DNA from 2 places in the Mesorhizobium sp. LNHC221B00 genome. Region 1 is predicted to be linked to the other one. Evidence: predicted binding sites of a transcription regulator. Region 1 holds the regulator's gene; the other holds the start of a gene.
The links. The regulator LexA, encoded in region 1, represses DNA repair genes until DNA is damaged. The targets are predictions, from matches to a motif close to TGTTCNNNNTGTGTTCNG.
Positions count from the first base shown of each region.

Region 1 (5,474 bases):
CCTCCGCGGCCGCGGCCGTCCAGTCGCCCGACAGCGCGTTCAAAGCTTCGTGAGCGCCGCGCAGGATCTTGCGGGCATCGTCGTTGAGCAGGAGTGCCGCCTTGTCGTCGATCGGCAGCGGCCGCGTGGCAAACAGGAAGGCGGCGCCATCGACGAGCTCGACCAGCGTCTTGGCGCGCTCCTTCAAGCCGGGAAGCGCTGCCAGCAGTTGCGCCTTGTTGCGGTCGTCGAGGCGCGCGGCCATCGCCGGGCCGCCCTCGAGATAGGGCAAGGTGGCGATGAAGATGTCCAAGAGTTCGGCATCGGCCATGCGGCGCATATGGGCGCCGTTGATCGCCTCCAGCTTGGCGAAATCGAAACGGGCCGCGCCCTTGTTGACGTCGCCTATGTCGAACCAGGACACCATGTCCTTGATCGACATGATCTCGTCGTCGCCGTGGCTCCAGCCCAGGCGCGCCAGGTAGTTGAGCAGCGCCTCCGGCAGGTAGCCCATGGCGCGGTAGGCCTCGACGCCAAGCGCGCCGTGCCGCTTCGACAGCTTGGCACCGTCGGCGCCATGGATCAGCGGGATGTGCGACATCGACGGCACATCCCAACCCATGGCGTTGTAGATCACGGTCTGGCGGGCGGCATTGGTCAGGTGATCATCGCCACGGATGATGTGGGTGATGCCCATGTCGTGATCGTCGACGACGACGGCATGCATGTAGGTCGGGTTGCCGTCGGAGCGCAGGATGATGAAGTCGTCGAGATCCTTATTGGGGAAGCGCACCTCGCCCTGCACGCGGTCGTGCACCACGGTCTCGCCCTCGGTCGGTGCCTTGACACGGATAGCGCCCTTGACGCCGGGCGGGGCCTCGGACGGATCACGATCGCGCCACTGGCCATTGTAGCGCGGCGGCAGGCCCTTGGCGCGCGCCGCCTCGCGCATCGCCTCGAGCTCGGCGGGTGTCTCGTAGCTGTAATAGGCCTTGCCCAGGCGTACCAGCTCCTCCGCCACCTCGCGGTGGCGCGGCGCGCGCTCGAACTGCGAGACCGCGTCGCCATCCCAGCCCAGACCGAGCCAGGTGAGGCCGTCCAGGATCGCGGCCGTCGCCGCCTCGGTCGAACGCTCGCGATCGGTGTCCTCGATGCGCAGCAGCATCGTGCCGGCGGTATGCTTTGCGTACAGCCAGTTGAACAGCGCCGTGCGCGCGCCGCCTATGTGCAGGTAGCCGGTGGGCGAGGGGGCAAAACGGGTGACGACCTTGTCGGACATGGAACTCTCGGGAAGCGTCTGAGGCGGGTGTGGGTGCGCGGACTTTCGCGCGTCGCGCGTTCATGTAGCATAGGGCGTCAGGGGTGCAAGGGGCAGACCCAATGGCTGGACGAAGCCGGGGCTCGGATCAGGGCGAGGATGCCATTGTTGGCGTCAGCGAGCGGTCCCTGTTTGCGCTGCCGGCCTCGCTGCCGACGCAATCGCCTCTCGTGCCGGGTTCCGGCAACCAGCCCGCACCGGATATCCCCGCGCCAATTCAGTCCCCGGCCGGCAGGATCGTGCGTGTGCGTCGGCAACTCGGCCGGCTGTCATTGCCGCGCCTGCGCAACGGCATCACTGCGGCGGCGGAGCTGGAGCTTGACCGCGGCATTGGCTTCCTGCTGGTGCCGGTTTGCCTTGCAATCGGCGCGATCGGCTATTTTTCGCTGGCGGCCGAACCGGCTTTTGCCAGACCTGTCGCGGTGGTGGCCCTCATGGGCTTCCTGGCGATTGTCTCGCGCTCGTGGCCGAAAACCCATCTGTTCCTGACGGCGGCATTGCTGTGCGCGCTTGGCTTGCTCGCCGCCAAGGTCGAGACGTGGCGCACGGGAACCCAGATGCTGGGCTCGGAAATCTCGACGCAACTGAGCGGCCGCGTCGTCTCGATCGAAGAGATGGAGACCGGCCGCATCCGGCTGACCATCGACGTGACGTCGACCGCCCGGCCGAAACTGCGCTACGCGCCGGAAAGGGTCCGGCTTTCGGCACGCAAGATACCGCCGGAAATGACCGCCGGCTCCCTTATTGCCGGCTATGCCAAGCTGTTGCCGCCGACCGGTCCGGTGCGGCCGGACAGCTATGATTTCTCCTTCGACAGCTATTTCGCCGGCATCGGTGGCAGCGGGTTCTTTCTCGGCAATCCAAAAGTCGTTGCAGCCGACGACGCTGGCATGCCGCTGTCGGCCCGCCTTTCATCAGCGATAGAGAACGCCCGCGAAGCCATTGCCGACCATATCAGGGGCAGCGTCGGCGGCGCAGAAGGCGAGATCGCGGCGGCGTTGATCGTCGGCGTGCGCGCCGGCATCCCCGACGAAATCAACGAAGCGATGCGGCGCACCGGCATCTATCACATCATCTCCATTTCGGGACTGCACATGGCGCTGGTCGCCGGCACCATCATGGGGCTCCTGCGCGGCGCCTTCGCGCTGTTCCCGGATTTTTCCGCGCGCCGGCCGGTGAAGAAATACGCGGCCGCGGCAGCACTGTTGTCGATCGCCGCCTATCTCGTCATCTCCGGCATCGTCGTCGCTGCCGAGCGCAGCTTCATCATGCTGGCGGTGATGCTGATTGCCGTCCTGTTCGATCGCGCGGCGCTGACCATGCGCAATCTGGCGATCTCGGCGATCGCCGTCATCCTGGTTTCCCCGCATGAGGTGGTCGGACCGAGCTTCCAGATGTCGTTCGCCGCGACCGCGGCCCTAGTTGGCGCCTATGCCGGCTGGGCGGATCACCGGGCGGGAAAAACGAGGCCACCGCCGCCGAAGCGCTCCTTGCCCGGCTTCCTGACGCGAAAATTCCTGCTGGCGACAGGCGGATTGGCCATGACCTCCATCATCGCCGGCAGCGCCACGGCGCTGTTTGCCATCTGGCATTTCCAGCGGGTGTCGCCGCTCAGCCTGTTCGCCAATCTGGCCGTCATGCCGATCGTCTCAGTCGTGATGTTCCTGGCCGTTGCCAGCGCGCTGCTGATGCCGTTCGGACTGGATGCGCCATCCCTTTACCTGATGGGCAAGGGCCTGACCGCGATGATCGCCATTTCGGCGTGGATATCAGAACGCTCTCCGGTCGATGCGGTCGGGCTCATCTCACAGCAATCCGTTCTGCTGGTGGCAATTGCCCTGGTCATCGCGACGATGGCGACGACGTGGCTGCGGCTTGCAGCGCTTCCATTCGCGCTCGCCGGCTTGCTGGTGGTGTCCGACACGCGCACGCCGGATGTGCTGGTCTCGGAAGACGCGCGGCTGGTCGCGCTGCCGATCGGCGGTGGCGAACTCGCGGTCAGCCGGGCCCGGCCGAACGAATTCACCGTCGACAACTGGAAACGCGCGCTGAGATCCGAAACCATCATCCTGCCGGAGATGTTCGACAAGGCGGATGGACAATTCGATATTGCCGACGCCGTCAGCCTGCCGCCGGGAGCGCCGTTCTATTGCACTGACGGTGTCTGTCTCGCCAGGCACCCGTCCGGTGCGATCATAGCGCATGTCGAAGACCGCAAGGATACCTGGAAGGCCTGTGGCTTCGCCGACCTGATCATCGTCAACGACGCAACGGCCTACGACGCCTGCCACAATCCGCTGGTTCTCGTCGTCACCAAACGGCAGCTCGCCCGCAAGGGCAGCGCGGCCATCTTCTTCGACCGCCAATCGGCCACCGGTCCGCCAACCATCAGCTTCGCGGTGGACAGCCCGTATCGGCCCTGGCACGCGCAGCGAAAATTTTCGCGCGAGGCGAGGGGCCTGCAGCCCTATCGCAAACCTGACAAGCCAAGTGCCGTGCCGGCTCAGTAGCGCCTGATCAGCCCGACGAGCTTGCCCTGCACCTTGACCCTGTCCGGCCCGAAGATGCGCGTCTCGTAGGCCGGATTGGCGGCTTCAAGCGCAATCGAGGCACCCTTGCGGCGGAACCGCTTCAGGGTCGCTTCCTCCTCGTCGACCAAGGCCACGACGATCTCGCCCGGGCTCGCCGTATCGGCGTTGCGGATAATGACCGTGTCGCCATCGAAGATGCCGGCCTCGATCATCGAGTCGCCCTTGACCTCCAGCGCATAGTGCTCGCCGCCCATGATCATGTCCGGCGGCACCGAGATAGTATGCGTCTGATGCTGGATGGCATCGATGGGCACACCGGCAGCGATGCGACCCATGACCGGGATGGACACCGCTGGAACCGCATCGTCGTCATTGCCGGCAGCGGCAAAGCGCGACGGTGCCGGCTTGATCTGGCGGCCGAGGCTGCCCTGACCGAGACCGCCTTGGCCGAGACTTCCCTGGATGACACTTGGAGAGAATTTCTTCGCCGCGTTGAGGCCCGGCGCGATCGAATCGGGCAGCCGCAGCACTTCCAGCGCACGCGCCCGGTTGGGCAGCCGGCGAATGAAGCCGCGTTCCTCCAGCGCCGTGATCAAGCGATGGATCCCTGATTTGGAGGCGAGGTCGAGCGCCTCTTTCATCTCGTCGAAGGAGGGCGGAATACCGCTTTCCTTGAGCCGTTCATGAATGAACATCAAGAGTTCATGTTGCTTGCGTGTCAGCATGGCGGCCCCCAAGGTATCTGGACAAGGTTTTGATCCAGAATGGTTCTGATCCAGAATCGAAAAAACAAACCCAGAACAAACACTATCTGTTCCAGTTGTGTTCTGCAACCGTTTAAAGTTTAGTGAATTTGGTAAGAGGGCCGTAATCATTTGCAGGGCCGGACAGGCCGGAAATCGGGGATTTTCGCCCGTTGCCGCTCGTCGCCCGCATTGAAATGTTTTGGTTAATAGCCTGTGGCCTGTCTTGCGACATGGCTCGGCATCAGCCGACGGCAGAGCCCGGCGATGCCGATTTTCGCGCCTGCGATCGGCTTGCCTGCCGTGAACGAAACGAAATCAAAACGCCAACAATAGCTGGTTCGGAAGCAGGTACCGATCGCGGGCTTCGGCAATCTCGTCGAGCGTCGGACGATGCGGAGGTGCCGAAATCATCCGGCAACCGCTTTCAAGCTGCCGGCGCGCGCGACTTCCTTGTTCGCGTCGCCGTCCTCGCTGTGGACGTAGACGTGCAGCGTATAGCCGATGTGGGCCGTCATCAGCGCTTTTGCCCGCTCGATGTCGCGGTCCAGGGCGGCTTCCATGATTGCCGTGTGGTGCTCGATCGCCATCGCCTCGCGCAGCGCGTCCATGGCCTGCTCGTAGCCAGCCTTGAGGCCGGCCGCGGCTCGCAATGTCGGCGCCAGCCCAAGAAAGCGATGGTGCCGGCGCAGCTGGTCCGAGATCGTCGAGCGAAACCGCAACAGCCAGCTGGACGTCGCGGCGCTCAGCAGCGCGGCATGAAAAGCCTCGTGGTTCTCGTCCCACTGGTCGACGGCGGCATCCGAGGGATCGTCCACCGCGGTCTTGCAGCGGGCGAGCCGGTAGTGCGCGGTGACAACCGCGTCTTCCCATTTCCGGCCGCCGTTCTCCATCGATTCCTGG
Region 1 covers NZ_AYWR01000006.1:183,329-188,802, reverse strand. Annotated here, with positions in the region: gene gltX (glutamate--tRNA ligase) at 1-1,258, opposite strand, end outside; gene X741_RS155930 (ComEC/Rec2 family competence protein) at 1,360-3,807, shown strand; gene lexA (transcriptional repressor LexA) at 3,801-4,553, opposite strand; gene X741_RS155940 (GntR family transcriptional regulator) at 4,982-5,474, opposite strand, start outside.

Region 2 (5,474 bases), on a different contig from region 1:
TAAGATAGTCAGTTTTTTCAAAGTTTTCTTTAAGAAAATCGCGCAGACAATCCAAGTCTATTTCGTCTGGTTTCAAGAATGGGATGTATATCGTCGCGTTCTCTGGAGTGCATTTTCCGATTAGCTCATCAATTTTGCAATCTTTATATTTAGAAATAAAGGATTTAGCGTATTGCCCTAGCCTAAAGTCCTTAGTGGGCCGGTTCATCCATTTATCCAAATTGTTCCCCATCTTCGCATAGTCATCCGTACTCGCAATTTTGCAGGCGCGCAAGTATTTGAAAACAGGAACATTTTTTGTATTTCGTCCTGCTGTCTTTATCGATTGGTCGAGGATCTGCTGCGGGTCGTACCCCCGGTTTTCGAAAATCAGATCAGCAATTAGATCTCTTGCGTCAATGCCGGCATAACCCACCCCCGAAATTGGAGTCAGTTGTTGTGATACAACGCCCACCCCTACCAGGAACTCGACGTCCTCTTTTCTGTCGATCTCATCAATGTCTACCACACAAATCTTCTTCTCTGGTTCCGCAGACTTAACCAATTCGTAAAGTTGCTCTTTGCAATACCTAAGAACTCTAGCGGGTATCTTCCTTTTTGTGGCTTCAAGCGCCCGGTAAATTTGAGAGAAATCATTCGTCTTAACAAGGACGAGTGGGATTTGTACCCCGTCAATTGAAATATAGGTGTCAGATATCCCATCACTCTCCTTGTCAGAAGGCCTTTGTACGAATATCAGGTTCTTTCTAAGCTTCTCGACGTTTTCTCTCCCGATGCACAATGAGATTGATCTAAGCATCATGCTGATATTTTGATCTGAAATCGAGTACCCTATAAATACTACCGGGTGTTCGACGAATATAGTGATCAACTTTGCGGCAAGGTAAGCATTTTTATTGTTGAAATCGTGATAATCGTCGGAGGTTAGCGTGAGAGATTCTGGGCGTGATGCGCACCCGTGGATCTTGTATATTTCTCCAATTTCTTGTGGATTGGAAAATAGAAGCTCCTCTTGTCCGACATATATCTTATAGTCAGGAAACACTTGCTCGAGAAATGGATCCCAATTAGTTGTTATTATCCCATCAACATTCAGAGACGATAGTAGCTCGACTTCTTTCTGATATTCGGATTTCTTTGCTATGTTCTGGTCCAGCTTTAATAGGTAATTGGCGATTTCGATCCTAAGCGCCGACGTTATCCCTTTAGCCCTGATTTTATTCTTCGCGACGCTTTCTTTAAACTCATCGGAGCTCCACCAAAAATCATTGAATTGTTCCGCAATCAGCTTGGCCGCGAGTGGCAAATTTCCATCGGCTGATGCCAAATAGAATTCGAACGGCTTGGAACCCCGACAGAAACGCCGGAGCAATCCAGCCCAATCTTCGAGCCCTAGATATCTTCTGGAGAACCCTGATCCAACGAAAAGGAATGGACCGGCCGCCTTTGCTTTAAATATTTTTGTTAGATCTTCCTCAACTGACATGTATCCCCGGCCTTCTTTGGTCTATTTTGTTGCCCCTACGACGAACCCGTCCAGAACGCGTTTCTGGCCGGCCTTGTCGAAGTCGATGGTGAGCTTGTTGCCTTCGATGGCCGCAATGTTGCCGTTGCCGAATTTCTGATGGAAGACGCGGTCGCCGACGCTGAAGGCGGATGGCGTGTCGGAGACGGATTTGGCGACCAGTTCGCCGTCGATGGTGCGGCCCTTGACCGAGGTGCGGCCGGCGCCGTAGCCCGAGTCGGTCTCGCCATAGCCGATGCGCTCGACCTGATGGCCGGAGCGCGTGCCCCAGTTGCGGTTGGTCGCCTCGGTGCGGTTGGCCTGCGCGCGCTGCCAGCCCGGCGTCGAATAGGTGTTGGAGAAGGCACCGGATTTTTCGGTGTTGGCACCGACATTGTCGAAGCGCGAGGCGCCATAGGGGTTCTGTCTTCCCGCTCCCTGGCCGCCGCCACGGCCCGATGCGAACGAGCCGCCGCCATAGGGATTGCCGTAGCCGCCATAGGAATTGCCGGCTTCGGCGACCTCGACGTGGGAGTTCGGCAGCTCTTCGAGGAAGCGCGACGGGATGGTCGATTGCCAGAGGCCGTGGATGAGGCGGTTGGAGACGAACCAGATATGCAGGTTCTTCTTGGCCCGCGTCAGCCCGACATAGGCGAGCCGCCGCTCTTCCTCCAGCCCTGAGCGGCCGCCTTCGTCGAGCGCGCGCTGGTGCGGGAACAGGCCTTCCTCCCAGCCGGGCAGGAAGACGGTCTCGAATTCGAGGCCCTTGGCCGAATGCAGCGTCATGATCGAGACGGCGTCGAGCCCGGCATTCTGCTCGGCATCCATGACCAGCGCGACATGTTCGAGGAAGGAGCGCAGCGACTCGTACTCCTCCATCGAACGGACCAGTTCCTTGAGGTTCTCCAGCCGGCCGGGGGCTTCGGCCGAGCGGTCGTTCTTCCACATGTCGGTGTAGCCGCTCTCTTCGAGAATGGTCTCGGCGAGCTCGGTGTGCGGCGTGGTTTCCAGCGCCTTCTGCCAGCGTTCGAAATTGGCGGCGACCTCGCGCAGCGCGGCGCGCGGCTTCGGCTTGAGCTCGTCGCTTTCGGCGAGGTTGGCGGCAGCCTCCAGCATCGGGATGCGCAGCGCCCGCGCCGTATCGTGGATCTGGCGGATGGTGGCTTCACCCAGCCCGCGCTTGGGCACGTTGACGATGCGCTCGAAGGCGAGGTCGTCGCCGCCATTGGCGACGATGCGGAAGAAGGCCAGCGCGTCGCGGATTTCCATGCGCTCGTAGAAACGCGGACCGCCGATGACGCGGTAGTTGAGGCCGAGCGTGATGAAGCGGTCCTCGAAAGCGCGCATCTGGAAAGACGCGCGGACGAGGATCGCCATGTCGTTGAGATTGTGCTTCTGACGCTGATAGGCCTCGATCGTCTCGCCGATGGCGCGGGCTTCCTCCTCGGAATCCCAGGCGGCGTGGACATTGACCTTGCCGTCCTCGGGATCGTTGCGGTCGGTGAACAGCGTCTTGCCGAAGCGGCCCTCATTGTGGGCGATGAGATGGGAGGCAGCGCCCAGGATGTGCGCGGTGGAGCGGTAGTTGCGCTCCAGCCTTATGATGGTGGCGCCAGGAAAATCCTTGTCGAAGCGCAGGATGTTGTCGACCTCGGCGCCGCGCCAGCCATAGATGGACTGGTCGTCATCGCCGACGCAGCAGATGTTGACTTTGTTATCGCTCACGGGCTGTTCCGCGCCTGCCGGCGCGGGCCCTCCGCGGGGCCCTCGCAACGGCTCGGACGCCCGGTCGGGCTTGCGACCTTCGGCCGATCGCAGATCCGTCGACGTTGACGCGCGCCCTGAATCCGGCCGCTGCGCCAATAGCCGCAGCCACATGTACTGGGCGGTGTTGGTGTCCTGGTACTCGTCGACGAGGATGTATTTGAAGCGCCTGTGATAGTCCTTCAGCACATCCGGATTGGCGCGGAAGATGCGGATCGGATGGCACAGAAGGTCGCCGAAATCGCAGGCGTTCAGCGTCTGCAGGCGTTCCTGATAGGCCTTGTAGAGCTCACGGCCCTTGCCGTTGGCGAAGCTGCGCGCGTCGCCCTCGGCGATGTCGGCCGGGCCTTGGCCCTTGTTCTTCCAGCCGTCGATCATCTGGGCGAACTGCTTGGCCGGCCAGCGCTTGTCGTCCAGGCCTTCGGCCTGGATCAACTGCTTGATCAGCCGCACGACGTCGTCGGTGTCGAGGATGGTGAAGTCAGATCTCAGGCCGGCGAGTTCTGCGTGGCGGCGCAGCAGCTTCACGCCGATCGAGTGGAAGGTGCCGAGCCACGGCATGCCTTCGACATTGCCTTCGCCGATCAGGATGCCGATGCGCTGTTTCATCTCGCGCGCGGCCTTGTTGGTGAAGGTCACCGCGAGAATCTGTGACGGGAAGGCCTTGCCGGTGGCGAGGATGTGGGCGATGCGGGTGGTCAGCACGCGGGTCTTGCCGGTGCCGGCGCCGGCCAGCACCAGAACCGGGCCTTCGGTGGTTTCCACCGCCAGCCGCTGTTCGGGATTCAAACCCTTGAGATAGTCGGGCGCATTGTTGTGGCCGCTGCGGGCAGCCATGGCGCGCGCGGCAATGCCCGACGGGGCCGTGGGCCGCGCATTGGGTTCGTCGAAAAAGGGCATGTCTTCGGAAAAGCCGGACATCTTCCCCCCGAATGTAGTGATTCGGGAGGGAAAGACCAGAAGTGTCTACGTTTTGTTCCCGGTAAAGTGGCTTATCCGGCCGCCTAGCCAACGGACGATCGGCCTGCCCAGCGTTTGCAGCCGGGGAGACAGTCCCTATCACGCCGCATGGCTCAAGCTTGACAGGCGGGGCGGGCGGAGGAAAGTTGTGTTCCGGGCGTGAACGCAATGCCGGGTTGCCCATGGCGGCGCAGTCGAGCGCGAACAGTCGAAGGAGTATCATCTTGGCTGTCACCATCACCTCCCTCGTTCTTTTTCTGCTTGGCCTGGCGCTTGGCGCCGGCGGCATCTGGTTGGCTTCGCTGGGCGGCAGTTGGTATTACATCATCGCCGGTCTCGCCTTCCTGATCGCCGCCTGGCTGCTCTACCGGCGCCGCTCCACGGCACTGTGGCTCTATGCGGCGATCGTGATCGGCACGCTGGCCTGGGCGGTCTGGGAAACCGGCTTCGACTGGTGGGAACTCGGCCCGCGCGGCGGCATCATCGTGCTGGTGGCGCTGTGGCTGCTGACGCCGTGGGCGAGGCGGGGGCTTGCCGGTCCCGACGGACGCGCGCCGCTGATCCTGGCGGTGCTGGCGTCGCTGGCGGCGGCCGGCTATTCGATGACCACGGACCCCCAGGACATCGCCGGCGCGCTCGACACCGACAAGGTGACCCCCAACGCCAATCTTGGCGGCGATGTGCCGGCCGGCGAGTGGCACTATTACGGCCGCACGCAATTCGGCCAGCGCTATTCCCCGCTCGACCAGATCACGCCGGACAATGTCGCCAACCTGAAGCCAGCCTGGACCTACCGGACCGGCGACGTAAAGGGGCCTGACGATGTTGGCGAGACCACCTATCAGGTCACGCCGCTGAAAGTCGGCGACACGCTCTACATCTGCACGCCGCACAATTTTGCCATCGCGGTCGATGCAGCGACCGGCAAGGAAAAATGGCGCTACGATCCCAAGATCAAGCTCGACAAGGATCGCCAGCACCAGACCTGCCGTGGCGTATCCTATTATGCCGATGCCGCCGGCGCTGCCGGGCAACCCTGCGCAACCCGCGTCTACCTGCCGACCTCGGACGCGCGGCTGATCGCGCTCGATGCCGCCAACGGGCAGGTCTGTCCGGCCTTCGCCGAGGGCGGCACGCTCAACCTTCTGACCGGGATGCCGTACCCGAAGTCAGGCTATTACTACTCGACCTCGGCGCCGCTGATCGCGGGCGGCAAGATCATCGTCGGCGGCGCGGTCAACGACAA
Region 2 covers NZ_AYWR01000010.1:147,732-153,205, forward strand. Annotated here, with positions in the region: gene X741_RS152005 (SIR2 family protein) at 1-1,486, opposite strand, end outside; gene X741_RS152000 (UvrD-helicase domain-containing protein) at 1,508-4,189, opposite strand; gene X741_RS151995 (glucose/quinate/shikimate family membrane-bound PQQ-dependent dehydrogenase) at 4,453-5,474, shown strand, end outside.
Region 2: the regulator LexA is predicted to act here: its motif matches at 4,232-4,249, upstream of X741_RS152000 (UvrD-helicase domain-containing protein).